2 regions of the Priestia sp. YIM B13490 genome follow, and region 2 is predicted to be linked to the other one. Evidence: predicted binding sites of a transcription regulator. Region 2 holds the regulator's gene; the other holds the start of a gene.
What was found. The regulator NrdR, encoded in region 2, represses ribonucleotide reductase genes. The targets are predictions, from matches to a motif close to AACACNATATATNGTGTT.
Positions count from the first base shown of each region.

Region 1 (8,396 bases), on a different contig from region 2:
AAAAAGCGCACTGAATAAACCAACGGCATTCTTAATTTTATTCCGTTCCCTTTCTTCGTCCTTCGGGCTCAGCTTCACCCCAATTACCGGTCGTTTCTTAAGACTTTTATCATCATCAAACAGAAAAATTGGAAAGTTGCTTAACACGCCCCCGTCAACTATTAAACTGCTTGGGGTAGATTTTAATTTAACCGGCTCAAAAAAATATGGAATGCTGCAGCTCATTCGAACGGCTCTTGCTACAGAAAAGCGATTCGGGTCGATTTGATATTTAGGCAAATCATCTGGAAGAACAAGCATCGTACTGTTGGTCAAATCTGAAGCAATAATACGCAGCGACTGATCAGGCAAATCAGCAAATGTACGAATTCCTCTGCTCCGCAATTTTTCAGCAATCCACTTTTCAAGCCTTTCTCCTTTATATAATCCCATTTTCCAATATAAAAACAGCCACTTTGTCAAGCTTGATGGTAAAAAAGACATTCTTTGATCTAAAAAAGACGATAACTCAATTTCATTCATCATTTCAACAATTTCTTCACTTGTATAACCGGCTGCTACAAATGCACAAATAATGGAACCCGCACTCGTTCCGGCTAACCGCCGAAAGATCAAGCCTTTTTCTTCTAGAGCTTGTAACGCGCCAATCAGTGCAAGCCCTTTAATACCGCCACCTGAAAACACTCCGTCGACGTACACAGCCTCTCCTCCAAACTACCCACTCTACATTTGTAGTCGACTCAGCAACAAGTTATGATAAAAAGAAAAAAAGCAGTGACGCTATTGGCCGCTGCTTTTTTCTTATAATTTTTGTTCTTCTTCATTTCGTTTTTGTACATTGCGAAGATCTTGAATACGGTTATGATTTTCTTCAAAGTATTGAACCAAATCTCCAATTCGATCAATGGAATTCCAGCTTAAATGATGTTCAATTCCTTCTACGTCATCATAAATATTTTTCTCATCTACGCCAATGATGCGCAGCAGCTGCTCTAAAAGCTCGTGGCGATAAACAAGACGTTTTCCAATCTTCTGCCCCTTAGCTGTTAAAACAAGGCCTCGATATTTTTCATAAATTAAGTACTCATCTTTGTCTAGCTTTTGAACCATCTTCGTTACAGATGAGGGGTGAACCGCCAATGCATCAGCAATATCAGACACTCGAGCGTATCCTTTATCTTCAATTAGCATATATATTTGTTCAATATAATCTTCCATACTCGGTGTAGGCATGAAATCTCCCCCAATTAATATTATGTATTGCTAATAATAAGTCATAAATGTCTGTTTCTTATAGTGATATCGTGTTCATGTTTGATAATCTATGTGAAAAAAACGTGTAAATAAAGCGATGTCATAAGATAAAACTGGATAAAAGACATTCAATTAAAATCATACTACAATGCTTATTCAAATACAAGAACCGTTCGATCTCGCTTCTTATTTATGCCCCATTTTTATACATAATAAAAGCTGACTCGTTTGAGTCAGCTTTTACTAGTCAATCATATTCAAAATTAAAGGCCGCATTTCAGCTGTGCACCACAGTTTGTACATGTGTTGCATCCGCCCATTTCTTCTACCGTTCCTTGACGGCAAACCGGACACGTATTACCTACTTCAGAACCGATTGTTACATCAGTTGAACGAATTTCATTAATTGTATCAACTAACACAACGTGCGGTTTCGTTTCTTCTTTTGGCGCTTCAATTTCTTCATCAAACGTATTTTCTTCTGCTTTTAGCGTTAAGACTTGTGCATCACGGCTGCCGTCTACGTACACCGTACCGCCTTTTGCTCCGCCTTTATACAGACGCTCGTACACTTTTTGAACTTGCTCTACCGTGTAACCGCGAGGAGCGTTTACTGTTTTACTAATTGAACTGTCAATCCAGCGCTGAATCACACATTGCACATCCGCGTGAGCTTGTGGTGCAAGTTCCATAGCTGAAATGAACCATTCAGGAAGGTTGTTTGGATCTGCTTCTGGATGCTGATCTAAATACTCTTGAACGATATCAGCTTTTACTTCAATAAATTTACCTAAACGGCCGCTTCGGAAGTATGAGAATGAGAAATAAGGTTCAAGACCCGTTGATACTCCAACCATTGTTCCAGTACTGCCTGTTGGCGCTACTGTTAATAAATGAGAGTTTCGGATACCGTTCTCTTTAATGTTTTCACGAATATCTTCAGGCATTTTTTTCATGAAGCCTGTATTTGTGAATGCTTCACGTAAAGAAGCCGTTTCAGCATCTGTTTCGCCTACTAAGAACGGGAAGCTTCCTTTTTCTTTTCCAAGCTCTACAGACGCGCGGTAAGCCGTCGTTGCAATTGTTTCAAACACTTTATCTACTAACTCATTGCCTTTGTCAGAGCCGTACTCTGTTTCACAATAAATAAGAAGATCGTGAAGACCCATTACACCAAGGCCAACGCGGCGTTCGCCAAGCGCTTGCTTTTGGTTTTCTTTTAAGAAATAAGGAGTTGCATCAATAACGTTATCTTGCATTCTAACGCCTGTCTCAACCGTTTGACGTAACTTTTCAAAGTTAACAGTTTTCGTTTCTTTATCTGCCATTTGCGCTAGGTTAACAGCAGCTAAGTTGCAGACAGAAAATGGTGCAAGTGGTTGTTCACCACATGGATTTGTTGCAACAACGTGCTGACCATATGCTTGAGCATTTGTCATATCATTAGCATTGTCAAAGAAGAAAATGCCTGGTTCAGCTGAGTACGTTGCACAAATATTAATTAAGTTCCATAGCTCTTTTGCACGGATAGTACGATACGTACGAACTTTGTTTCCTTGTTTTGCCCATTCGCGCACGTCACCTACTTCGTGCCAGTTTTCATTGTAGTTAGCCATTTCTTCTTTTGAATAGCTTTCTACGTCTGGGAAGCGAAGTTCGTATTCTCCGTCGTTTTCAACAGCATCCATAAAATCTTTTGTTAAGCATACAGAAATGTTTGCTCCTGTTAAAAACTCTGAGTTATGAACGCTGTACGTTCCGCCTGTTTGCAGCTTTTCTTCTGCATCTTTGATGATTTTTTCACTGAACCCACCAAGACCAGGAATTTGTTTATAGTTAATGATTCCTTGGTACATCGCTTCTTCAGACTCTGTTAGCGGCGTGAACTTCAATTTATCTTGCGCATGTTTTTTAATCATTTCGTCATTTGTGTTTTCAATTAAGAAACGTAAAATGCGAGGGTTTTGCATTTTAGAAATAATAAATTCTACAATGTCAGGATGCCAGTCGGCAAGCATGATCATTTGGGCCCCACGACGTGACCCACCTTGCTCAACAAGATGCGTCAGTTTAGCAATATCATCTAACCATGAAACCGAACCAGATGATTTACCGTTTACACCGCGAGCCAGCGTGTTGCGTGGGCGAAGAGTTGAACCATTCGTTCCAACACCGCCTCCACGGCTCATGATTTCCATTACTTGTTTGCGGTGTTCTGAAATACCTTCACGTGAATCTTTTACATAAGGCATTACATAACAGTTGAAGTACGTTACGTCCGTATCAGCACCTGCACCGTAAAGAACGCGGCCAGCTGGTACAAAGTTTAGCTGAACAAGCTCTTGATAGAACTTTTCAAACCACTCTTTGCGCTTTTCTTCTGTTTTTTCCACAGAAGCTAAGCCTGTTGCATTACGTTTTGCAATTTGCTCATAGAAGACTTCTAGAGGTTTTTCAATGACATCTAAAGAACGAGTAATTAATCCGTTTTCTGCTTCTTCAGGCGATAAAGCTCCTCTAAACTCATCTTCTACCTTGACAACAGCGGTTTTTTGCTCAAAATTAATGCTTTCCACATAGCCAAGTCCTCGTGCTGGAAATTTTGGATCTTCCTTTACGGTTAGAACAACAAAATCTCCTTCTGATAACGTTAATTTTTCCGTATCTTTAAACGCATAACGGTCTAACATTACCAATCTTGAAACACCTTTATGAGTCAACTTCATATCCGGTGTAATCGGATGTACTTGCGGAAAGCGTTCAATATCTGAATTGAGCTTTTCAACATTCATATTCACTTTTTGATTTAACAAAACAGTCATTCTCACAACTCCTTACCTATCGAACATCTATAAATTTATTAACTTTATTTCCTTTTAAAGGAAATAAAGTTTTCAATCAACTATCAATAACTTACCACACGGCTTGGACGAATTCAATATATAGTATTTGACACTTCCCCAAACATCTACATATAGAAGGGTGTCAAGTGAAATATTTTTTTTTTCGTAAAAAAAGTGTTTGACTTTTCTTCCCTATGTATTCTATTAGCCAAGCATTGTTTCTAAAAATCCCACTAAAAAGTGCAACTTATAAGAAGTTGCACTTTTATCTATTTCCCATGGGCATCCGTTTAGCGCTTAAAGTTCCATTCATCCGATCCGTACTTTGTGCGCGCTAGTTCTTCTACATATGCTTCCTCTTCTTCAGACAGTGTATACGGTTCTAAATCGATATCAAGAGCAGAAGCAAATCCTTTATAAAACGCTTCTTTTGCTTCTTCAATAGAGATTTTGCGGCCCGCAATTGCATTGATGGCTACCGCTTTAGAACGAAATGCGCGCTGCATTCTTTCTTTCACGCGATCATTTGGATAATTAAACACACTGAATAATTTATCTTCATCAATCTCTAACAGAATAGAGCCGTGCTGTAGAATAACTCCTTTTTGTCTAGTTTGGGCACTTCCAGCAATCTTGCGGCCCTCTACAACTAGTTCATACCAAGAAGGAGCATCAAAGCACACGGACGAACGAGGGTTTTTTAAGCTATTTTTTTCTTCTTCTGAACGAGGAATAGCAAAATAAGCCTCGAGCCCTAACGAACGAAATCCTTCCAGTAAACCTTCAGAGATTACGCGATATGCCTCTGTAACTGTCTTGGGCATGTTAGGATACTCTTCAGATACAATTACGCTGTAAGTAAGCTCTTCATCGTGAAGCACGCCCCTGCCGCCCGTTGGACGTCTTACAAAGCCTAGCCCTAATTCTTTTACTTTATCAAAGTTAATTTCTTTTTCAGCTTTTTGAAAATAACCGATTGACAGCGTTGGAGGGTTCCATCCGTAAAAACGAATCGTAGGTGGAATTTCTCCTTTACTATGCCATTCTAATAACGCTTCATCTAACGCCATATTGTAATAAGGCGAACGGTTGTTGGAATCAATAAATCTCCACTTTGCTTTCATCTACCTCATCCTCAGCTATATGTAATATAAAAAATAAATCCGTTTTTTAGTCTACCAAAAGATTGAGCTAAGGAAAAGCAAAGAGCAACATAAAACTGTGAATTCAAATGTGGTAGTTTTTTCATTTCCGGGAAGAAATCCGCTAGATTCAAGGCAAAATCGCTTTACTTCTAATTTCATTCACTTATATAATAAGAGTATGGATTTTGTCGAAGAAAGGAAGAATCAGCATGTCAGCAATTACAGCAGTACTCATTTTACTTGGAGTAATCATCATATACTCTGTCGTTATGTTCTTTGTCCAACGTCGCATTATGAAAACGTTAACTGAAGAAGAATTCCGCAGCGGCTACCGCAAGGCACAGCTAGTTGATATTCGTGAACCGAATGAATTCGAAAACGGACATATTTTAGGCGCACGAAATATTCCTCTTTCACAGTTCCGTATGCGCATTAAAGAATTTCGTCCAGATCAGCCTGTCTACATCTATTGTCAAAGCGGAATGCGCACAGGACGCGCAGCACAAATGCTTCGTCGCCACGGTGTTCAAGAAATCTATGATTTAAAAGGCGGCTTCAAAATGTGGAACGGTAAAGTGAAAAAGAAAAAATAATGGTATGTATATAGAAAAACCTCGCCTTTGGGCGAGGTTTTTTGTTAGACGTTTTGAACAGCCTGTTCTTTCTGATAGCGAAGAACTGGCTTTCTCGCTGCCAGCGTTTCATCAAGGCGCTTCACAACCGTTGTATGCGGAGCTTCCTGTACGACTTCAGGCGTTTCTTCTGCTTCTTTTGCAATTTGAATCATCGCATCGATAAACGCATCTAGCGTTTCTTTCGACTCCGTTTCCGTTGGTTCGATCATCATGCACTCTTCTACGATAAGCGGGAAGTAGATAGTCGGCGGATGATAGCCAAAATCAAGCAGTCGTTTCGCAATATCCAATGTGCGCACGCCAAGCTTTTTCTGACGTTTTCCAGATAAAACAAATTCGTGCTTACAGTGACGGTCAAACGGAAGCTCATAGTGTTCTGCTAAACGACGCATCATATAGTTGGCATTTAGCACAGCGTTTTCCGTCACAGCTTTTAAGCCGTCTGGACCCATTGAACGAATATACGTATAAGCGCGAACGTTGATACCGAAGTTGCCGTAAAACGGCTTTACACGTCCAATTGACTGAGGACGGTTATAGTCAAAGTGATAGCCTTCTTCTGTTTTCACAAGCACTGGTTTAGGCAAATACGGAATTAACTCTGCTTTTACCCCTACCGGACCAGAGCCAGGACCGCCTCCTCCATGAGGGCCTGTAAACGTTTTATGAAGGTTTAAATGAACAACGTCAAACCCCATATCTCCAGGACGGGCTTTACTTAATACTGCGTTTAAATTTGCACCATCATAATAAAGCTTTCCACCTGCTGCGTGAACAATTTCAGCCATTTCTAAAATATCTTCTTCAAATAATCCCAGCGTATTTGGGTTTGTTAACATTAACGCGGCTGTATCTTCTCCTACTACGCGGCGTAAATCCTCTAAGTCCACTAAACCATGTTCGTTTGATTTTACCGTCACCGTTTCAAATCCCGCAACTGTTGCCGAAGCCGGGTTCGTTCCGTGAGCTGAGTCTGGAACAATGACTTTTGTTCGCTGCGTCTCACCATTTGCTTCATGATAGGCACGAATCATCATAAGCCCGGTCCACTCGCCGTGAGCACCTGCTGCTGGCTGAAGTGTTACTTCATCCATTCCTGTAATTTCTGTTAAATGCTCTTGTAAATCATATAAAAGTTCGAGAGCACCTTGAACCGTTTGCTCATCTTGAAGCGGATGAATATGCGCAAACCCAGCAATGCGTGCTGCTTGTTCATTCACTTTGGGATTATATTTCATCGTACATGAACCAAGCGGATAAAACCCTGAGTCTACCCCGTGATTTCGTTTTGAAAGCGCGGTGTAATGACGCATAATATCGAGTTCTGATACTTCAGGAAGCTCAGGAGCTTTGGTACGCACATACGCTTTCCCAAGCAGTTCTTCAGCATTTACTTGCGGCACATCTAACTCTGGCAATGAATAGCCGATTCGCCCTTCTTTACTGCTTTCAAAAATAAGTGATTGATTTTGATTAAGCATGAAGATCCCCCAATTCATTTACAAGTTGGTCAATTTCCTCTTTTGTACGGAGCTCTGTAAAAGCAAGCAGCATGTGATTTTCATGCGCTTGGTTATCACGGCTAAGATCATAACCGCCAATTATTTTTGATGCTAATAAATGATTGTTTGCTTCTGTTACCGAAACCGGAAGCTTCACGACTAATTCGTTAAAAAACGGTCCTTCAAATGCTACATTTACCCCTTTTGCCTTTAACGCTTCATATGCATAATGCGTTTTTGATAAGTTTTGCAGCGCCATTTCTTTTACACCTTGCTTGCCTAAAGCTGTCATTGCAACTGATGCTGCTAAAGCATTTAACGCTTGATTTGAACAAATGTTAGACGTCGCTTTATCGCGGCGTATATGCTGTTCACGCGCTTGAAGGGTTAAAACAAACCCTCGCTTACCGTTTTCATCGACCGTTTGCCCTACTAATCGTCCTGGGATTTTTCGCATAAGCTTAGACGTAGTTGCAAAGTATCCGCAGTGCGGGCCTCCAAATTGACTTGGAATACCAAATGGCTGTGCATCTCCAATGACAATATCAGCTCCGAATTCTCCAGGAGGCGTAAGTAAACCTAATGATAAAGGATTGCTTGAAACCACAAACATGCATTTTTCTTGATGGGTAATTTCTTCAATTTCTTTTAACGGCTCGATTTGTCCGTAGAAATTTGGATACTGGACAATAACAGCTGCCACGTCACTCCCCATCTCTTTTTCTAATGCAATCATATCTGTTACGCCGTCTGCTGAAGGGATTTCTACCACTTCAATGTATTGACCCTTCGCATACGTTTTTAACACATCTTTTGACTCAGGGTGAACAGCCGCAGAGACAAGTACTTTTTTCTTTTTTGTTTGACCCGCACTAAGCATAGCGGCTTCTGCTAAAGCAGTTCCTCCGTCATACATAGAAGAATTAGCCACGTCCATCCCCGTTAACTCACAAATCATTGTTTGAAATTCAAAGATGGCCTGAAGTTCTCCTTGAGAAATTTCCGGTTGATACGGAG
Region 1 is NZ_JBHZOT010000005.1:29,070-37,465, reverse strand. Features, by position in the region: gene ACFX4R_RS16450 (patatin-like phospholipase family protein) at 1-699, opposite strand, end outside; gene mntR (transcriptional regulator MntR) at 802-1,233, opposite strand; gene ACFX4R_RS16440 (vitamin B12-dependent ribonucleotide reductase) at 1,518-4,076, opposite strand; gene ACFX4R_RS16435 (lipoate--protein ligase family protein) at 4,388-5,221, opposite strand; gene ACFX4R_RS16430 (rhodanese-like domain-containing protein) at 5,452-5,835, shown strand; gene gcvPB (aminomethyl-transferring glycine dehydrogenase subunit GcvPB) at 5,880-7,358, opposite strand; gene gcvPA (aminomethyl-transferring glycine dehydrogenase subunit GcvPA) at 7,351-8,396, opposite strand, start outside.
Region 1: ACFX4R_RS16440 (vitamin B12-dependent ribonucleotide reductase) is a predicted target of NrdR. The motif match lies at 4,187-4,204, and genes of this name have one in related genera.

Region 2 (8,396 bases):
ATTAAGTCAATTGGCCTAGTCATTAACGTATTAAAAAAGCCAATTGCAGCAGATTTAGATAATTCAGGTTCCATCAATGGTATTGAAGCATTTATACTTGGAATTGCATTATCTCTTGATGCATTTGGAGCGGGGTTTGGAGCGGCTTTATTAGGTTATTCGCCGTATGCTCTAGCAATTGCTGTAGCTCTTATGAGTTCTCTTTTTTTAAGTGCGGGCATACAATTTGGCAAGGTTTTTTCACGTTTATCATGGATGAAAATGTTCTCATTTGTACCAGGAGTTCTGCTCATTATTTTAGGTATTTTTAGATTTTAAATAAAGAGATAAAGGAGAGGCCAATGTCAATTGTAATTGGATTAACAGGCGGAATTGCAAGCGGGAAAAGCACGGTAACCGGAATGCTACGAGATATCAATATTCCAGTAATCGACGCTGATCACATTGCAAAAGAAGTCGTAGAACCAGGAAAAGAAGCATACAAACAAATTGTCGAGACGTTCGGCCGTTCTATTCTTCACGAGAACGCGGAGATCAATCGAGCGGCTTTAGGGGAAATTGTGTTTTATCAAGAGGAAGAACGTAAAAAGTTGAATGCAATTGTACATCCTGCCGTAAGAAAAGAAATGCTTTCTCAAAAGGAAAGCTATATAGAGGAAGGTTACGAAGCCGTTGTATTAGATATTCCGCTGCTGTTTGAAAGCGATTTGACACATTTAGTCGATAAAGTAGTAGTTGTATATGTCGATGAGTCTGTGCAGCTAGAAAGGTTAAAGTCGCGTAATAACCTCTCGGCGGAGGATGCCTATGCGCGTATCCATGCACAGCTGCCATTGATTCAAAAAGTAGCCTTAGCCGATGCGGTGATCAATAACAACGGTCCTGTGGAAGAAACAAAACAACAGCTTTTAAGTATATTAGCCCTATGGCTAGATTAAAGAGTGAATGATTGCATTCACTCTTTTTTTATTGGGAATATTTAAGGGCTTCTAAAAAAGAATGTGTTAAATATCTGTTCTCGCTATATACATATAGTAAAACTCAATTAAAATAATTTATTAAAAAAAATTAATATTATTCACTTTTTAAATATTTATGTTATACTATTCAATATAAAAAGTTAAATAGTATAACACATATAGAGAGGGGTATAGCCATGAAAGCACGTATTGCCATTAATGGTTTTGGGAGAATAGGAAGAATGGTGTTTCGCACAGCGATTACAGAGGAAAATTTGGATATTATTGCAATAAATGCATCTTATCCAGCAGAAACGTTAGCACATTTAATCAAATATGACTCTATACACGGAGCATTTAATGGAGATGTCAAATGTGATGATGATGCGCTGATTGTTAACGGTAAAAGAATTCAGCTATTAAATTCACGTGATCCGCTGAATTTGCCTTGGAAAGAGCTTGGGATTGATCTAGTTGTTGAAGCAACGGGAAAATTTAATTCAAGAGAAAAAGCGCAGTTACATATTGAAGCAGGTGCGAAAAAAGTTGTCTTAACGGCACCGGGTAAACAAGAAGATATCACCATTGTGATGGGCGTAAACGAACGAGAGTTTGATGTGAATCAGCATAACATTATTTCCAATGCCTCTTGTACGACAAATTGTCTAGCTCCAGTTGTCAAGGTACTAGACGAAGCGTTCACAATTGAAAACGGTTTAATGACGACCGTTCATGCATATACAAATGATCAAAAGAATATCGATAATCCGCATAAAGATTTGCGAAGAGCCCGTGCGTGTGCTCAATCAATTATTCCTACAACCACTGGAGCAGCCAAGGCACTTTCATTAGTTCTTCCTCATTTAAAAGGAAAACTTCATGGGATGGCGCTTCGTGTGCCAACGCCGAACGTATCGCTTGTCGATTTAGTTGTGGATGTAAGGAAATCTGTGACGATGGAAGATGTTAATTTAGCGTTTATTAAAGCTGCTGAAGGACCATTAAAGAATATTTTAAATTTAACAATGGAACCACTCGTATCAATTGACTTTAATACAAATCCTCATTCAGCTATTGTAGATGGACTATCCACAATCGTAATGGAAGATCATAAAATTAAAGTGTTAGCTTGGTACGATAACGAGTGGGGCTACTCTCAGCGCGTAGTCGATTTGGTAAGATATATTGCTGCAGAAATGCGTAATGGATCAAAAATAAGAGTAAGCTAAGAAAGCTATTGATTGCTTTTAAAAAAACAGGGAGCTGTCGCCCTGTTTTTTTTGTTTTTATCCAAAAGAATAGGGAAAAGCAATAAGATAAGCATGCAAAGGGGTGTTTATTTTCCTCAATTTTAATAAAAAATTAATAGTCGTTTAGCAGCTTTTACACACTGTCTCACGAGAATACAGGGGTAATTTGTATAGGTCTATCTGCAAGAACAATCTTTAATAAAATCAAAACACGTATTGCAAAATAAATGTAAACAAAGTATACTATGTTTCGTGAACTTCTTGTGTACCTTTCGGTGATGTGGCTACTTAAAGGGTTAGGACCTCTTTGGACTAACTTTCCCCCGTGGTAGTTAACATGCTATATGGCGAAAGAACTTCATGTTTAACGATTAAAAATTGTTAAAGGGGGAAATATCATTATGGAAACAATGGGTCGTCATGTCATCTCAGAATTATGGGGATGCGATTTCGATAAGTTAAATGATATTGATTATATTGAAAAAACGTTTGTTGATGCAGCTTTAAAATCCGGTGCGGAAGTTCGCGAAGTAGCGTTCCATAAATTTGCACCTCAAGGTGTAAGTGGCGTTGTTATTATTTCAGAATCACATTTAACGATTCACAGCTTCCCAGAGCATGGTTATGCAAGTATCGATGTTTATACTTGTGGTCATTTAGATCCTACAATCGCAGCAGATTATATTGCAGATGCTCTAAGTGCACAGACACGTGAAACAATTGAATTGCCACGTGGAATGGGTCCTGTTCAGGTAAAACAAACTAAAGCGAATGCACTTTAATAGTGTCGATTGATTACGTAAGTTAAGAGGTGTATTACACACCTCTTTTTAGTATATAAATTTTTAATACGCAAAAACAAAGGGGATAACAACATGGGGGTAGTACAAGCAGTTAAATCTTTATTTTCTAATCATGTGGAAACAAGCGATTACCATTCAGATCCGACTCTAAAAACGCATTATTACAAAACAACAGCTGGGAATGCATTTAAGCAAGTTCATGAAATGTTGAAGCACATGCAAGGGATAGAGATACTTGCTGCATATGAAGAGCGAGGAGAGATTAGCTTAAACGTTGTAAAAGGAAGAAAAGCTTTTGTTGTGATTACCATTATTAACGTACGTCCTCTTGAAACCGCTATCGATTTTTCTGCTACAACAGAATCAAAAGTGGTGCCGGTTGATTTTGGTTTTAGTAAAGAACTTGTACGTACGCTTTATAAGAGCTTTGATCAAAAACTCATTCCTCTTTCTTCGTAAGTTCCTTATCATTTTTGAATTTCAGGAAATAAAATGGGGAAATTCCTTTTCCTTTACTTGTATTCAAGCCTTGTTTTCTATAAGATGGAATAAAGCAAATCCTTTAATACAGCATCGTGTTTGTTAAAGGAAATGATGATAAAAATCATAATAAATGGCGAATAGCCGGCTAACATAGATGGAAATTAACTTATATAAGAGAAAATAAAAAGAAAAACAAGGTTTATTATTGGAGCTGAGAATATGAAGTGCCCATCCTGTCATTACAATGGAACGAGAGTGCTGGACTCGCGCCCTGTAGAAGAAGGCCGCTCTATTCGTAGAAGACGTGAATGCGAAGAGTGTCACTATCGTTTTACAACTTTTGAGAAAGTAGAAGAACTTCCGTTAATTGTTGTAAAAAAAGATGGAGCGAGAGAAGAGTTCAGCAAAGACAAAATCCTTCGAGGGTTAATTAAGGCGTGTGAAAAACGCCAAGTAAGCTTAAAACAATTAGAAGATACGGTACACGATATTGAAACAGAGCTGCGCAGTCAGGGTACATCAGAGGTGCAGTCAGATGTTGTAGGAGAAATGGTGATGGAGCGATTAGCTGCTATCGATGAAGTCTCTTATGTTCGATTTGCTTCTGTATACCGACAATTTAAAGACATCAATGTATTTATTGATGAATTAAAAGATTTAATTAAGAAGGAACGACTGTAAAAGAGCTATTGAAGTATTCTTTAGGCTCTTTTTTTGTCATTTCTATTACTTTAAAAGTAGGTAGGGAACGACATGAAAGAACAACATTGGAAAGAAATGATACCGGTCGATCGTTATGTTGTTCGTTCGAACGGCATACTGCAGGAATACGACCGAAAGATTTTAACCATGCTCTATCAGCCGTTGGTGGGTACAACGTGCTTTGGTCTGTATATGACGTTATGGAGCGAGCTGGAACAAGATCGTTTATGGGGGAAAGAGTCTACGCATCATCATCTAATGTCAATGATGCAAATTAATTTGAAAGCTATTTACCATGAGCGGTTAAAATTAGAAGGCATTGGTTTGTTAAAAACATATATTAAGGAAGAAGATGATGTTCGTGTGTTCATTTATGAGCTCATTCCTCCTCTGACGCCCCATCAGTTTTTTAACGACGGCGTGTTAAATGTATATTTATATAACCGACTCGGAAAATCTATCTTTCAAAAAGTAAAAAATTATTTTTCAGATTCACTCGTCGATGAGCAATTGTTCAAAGATGTGACGCATTCATTTAACGATGTATTTAAATCAGTTAAAGCAACGGAGCTGGCTCCAAGTTTTCAGTCTGAAAGCAAGGATGTATTTTCTCCTGATGCTCAAACGGACTTTGTGGATTCCTCCAAACGCGCTTCTATTGAGATGAGCCCGGATTCCTTTGATTTTGATTTATTTTTAGCAGGTCTAACAGATTCAATGATTTCGAAAAGGTCTATTACATCTAAAGTAAAACAAGCGATTGAAAAGCTAGCCTTTTTATACGGTATCGATCCTCTTCAAATGAAAAATGTGGTGCTCGATTCGCTAAATGAGAACGATCAAGTTGATATTGAATTGCTTAGAAAAGCAGCACAGTCCTTTTACCAATTTGAAAATGGAGAAGCACTTCCAAATCTAAGCGAACAAATTCAGCCGCCTATGCTTCGTACCATGCAGGAAAAGCAGCCGCAGACAAAGGAAGAGCAGCTCATTCAACAGCTTGAAGTGACTTCTCCTCGACAGCTTTTGATCGAGTTTTCCGGGGGAGCAGAGCCTTCAAAAGCAGATTTGCAAATGATCGAAGAAGTGATGTTTAACCAAAAGCTTTCACCAGGGGTAGTAAATGTTCTAATTTACTACGTGATGCTGAGATCCGATATGAAATTATCTAAGAGCTATGTAGAGAAAATTGCTGGACACTGGGCGCGCAAAAAGGTACAAACTGTTCAAGATGCCATGAATTTAGCTAAAAATGAACAGAAAGAATATCAGAATTGGACCGAAGCAAAGCAAAATAAAAAAACGGCTGGACGAAAAATTGTGCGTAAAGAAATGGTGCCAGAGTGGCTGAGCGATGAAGAAAAAGAAGAGAAAAAGCAGCCTTCAAAAGAAGTGGACGGATTTGAAGAAGAAAAACGAAAGCTACAAGAAGAGCTCAAGCAGTTAGATCAAGAGCTAAAACAAAAGCATAAAGAATAAAAAGCAGGTATGATAGAGATGAGGTGAAAAAGATGAAGCCTATCAATGATTCACTAAATCAGTTAGTGAACAAAAAGGATTTTAAAGCACGCTTAGAAGCATTAAGAAACAGTATCCTGTCTAATCCTGAAGTCAAAACATTTTTGCAAGAGCATCGCCATGAGTTAGATGAGCAAATGGTTGACCGAGGTCTGATGAAGATGCATGAATTTATCGATCAAAGCAAATGCTGTGACAAGTGTCCTTCTCTGCAAAGCTGTGTCAACATGGTGAAAGGATACCACCCTCAGCTGGTTGTAAAAGGCCGTAATATTGATTTACAGTATGAACGCTGTCCTAGAAAAGTACAAGAAGATGAGCGAAAAGAACAAGAATCTTTTATTCAGTGTATGTACGTGCCTAAAGAAATTTTACAGGCAACAATGTCTGATATTGAAATTGAGCAGGGAAGATTTGAAGCCATTAAACTAGTAAGAGATTTTGTGCGAGAATATGAGCCGAATAAGAAAATGAAAGCTTTATATTTACATGGTTCGTTTGGTGTGGGGAAAACGTATTTTCTTGGAGCAATTGCCAATGCGTTAGCTGAAAAGAAAGTGAAATCTACCATTCTGTATGTCCCTGAGTTTTTACGTGAGTTAAAAGGTTCGTTTCAAGATCAAAGTTTCAATGAGAAAATAGAGTATGTCAAAAAAGTACCGGTTCTTATGCTTGATGATCTCGGAGCAGAATCCGTAACGAGCTGGATGCGAGACGATGTGCTCGGAACCATTTTACAATTCCGTATGCTCGAAAATTTGCCGACATTTTTCAGCTCGAATTTAAATTTTAAAGAGCTACAACATCATTTGACTTATACCCAAAGAGGCGAGCAGGAAGAGCTCAAAGCCGCTCGTGTCATGGAACGAATTAAGTCTCTAGCCATTCCTGTTGAAATGAATGGAGAGAATAAACGAAATAGATGAGCAGGTCGTTTTACATTTCTTGTAACGACTTGCTCATTTTTTTGCATGTTGCCCCATATACATTAATAAAGCGTGTCCAAAGGGGGGCTATGAGGAATGAAAATATTCTTTAAATATGTAGAAGACGCAGTCGTTGTATATGAGTCTTTATGCGCGAAGCGAAGCGCTTTATCATATGGTTCACAGTGCTTGAAGCTGGTGAATAATCAGCTTTTAGTCATTGATGAGACATACAATAGAGAGGCCATTTTACAAGACATGGTGATACCGGTATTAACCCACGTAATTTTAAAAAAGAAAGAAAAAAAGATGATGGTAAACATATTAAAAGAACAATTTTTCTATTCAGAAGAGGAAGAGCAAGATTTGCTGCTTCAAATTATGGGGGGGATTATGGAAGGAGAGAGAGGCGAAATTCCGCAAAAAACATTTTCTCTTCCAAGAGAATTACTTATCCGCCAGGCTCTTCAAGACTTCTTCATTCATAATGTAACATTCACCTTTGAGTCTTTTCTCCAATTCCGTTTAAAAGAATATCAAGAGCGGCTGCGCTATTATGCCGAGCTGGCGATTGATGAATATAAGCTTGAACAAGACTATCAAATTCTTATTCATCAGCTGCGTCAAGCAGCTAATGAAAGACAGTCATCTACAGGTAACGTATATGTAATGCACTTGAACAAAAACAAGTTTGTACTGTACGACCACAACAGTAGATATGTTCCTGAACGTGAATGTGCAGCTCTAGCAGAGGCCTTTTTATCTGAACAAGAATCATTATACATAGACTCAACTATTATCGCGCCTTTGCTAAGTTTATCTCCAGCTGCTATTCATCTGTATAGCGACCAGCATGATCATGATTTTGTTTATACCATTCAAAATATCTTCCAAGAAAAAGTTATGTTATACGAAAAAAATGAATTTCCGTTTGATCAAAAGCAAAATATAACGTGAAAGGTTGATTTCTATTTTGAAAATGAATATAATAAATGCATATTGAAAAACAGCTATATGTTACAAGTTATGATGAGGACATGAGTGTATATTTACGGTTTGTAGAGAGGGAGATCCAGGCTGAAAATCTCCTAACACGGAATATATTCTTACCACCTCTAAACTTCAGTAGTAAACGAGCAGAGCCTCTAGTAATTACTGACGGAATTTCCGTTATAAAACCTCGAGCCGCTTCGGGTTCTTTGGGTTATCCAAGATACGAAGAGGAAACAAGGGTGGTACCGCGTGTATACACAACTCGTCCCTTTTGATAAGGGACGAGTTTTTTGTTTTTACAAAAAGTTTATTCAGTTATGTTAAAGGAGTGGAAAGTTGTGTCAGAAGTAATCAAAATGACATTCCCTGATGGAGCTGTTAAAGAGTATCCAAAAGGATCATCAACAGAAGATATTGCGGTTTCTATTAGCCCGGGATTAAAGAAAAAAGCATTAGCAGGCAAAGTAAACGGCGAGCTGCTGGATTTACGTACGCCAATCGAAGAAGATGGCAGTCTTGAAATCATTACACAAGATGCTCCTGAAGCGCTTGAAATTATGCGTCACAGTACAGCGCATTTAATGGCTCAAGCAATCAAACGTTTATACAAAGATACAAAAGTACAGCTAGGTGTAGGGCCGGTTATCGAAAACGGTTTTTACTATGACATCGATATGGAAGAATCAATTACTCCTGAAGATTTAGGTAAAATTGAAAAAGAAATGAAAAAAATCGTTAATTCAAATATTGAAATTGAACGAA
Region 2 is NZ_JBHZOT010000004.1:227,097-235,492, reverse strand. Features, by position in the region: gene ytaF (sporulation membrane protein YtaF) at 1-318, shown strand, start outside; gene coaE (dephospho-CoA kinase) at 342-938, shown strand; gene ACFX4R_RS15550 (glyceraldehyde-3-phosphate dehydrogenase) at 1,157-2,188, shown strand; gene speD (adenosylmethionine decarboxylase) at 2,611-2,991, shown strand; gene ACFX4R_RS15540 (hypothetical protein) at 3,085-3,471, shown strand; gene nrdR (transcriptional regulator NrdR) at 3,715-4,176, shown strand; gene ACFX4R_RS15530 (replication initiation and membrane attachment family protein) at 4,249-5,676, shown strand; gene dnaI (primosomal protein DnaI) at 5,709-6,641, shown strand; gene ytxC (sporulation protein YtxC) at 6,738-7,598, shown strand; T-box leader at 7,659-7,907, shown strand; gene thrS (threonine--tRNA ligase) at 7,952-8,396, shown strand, end outside.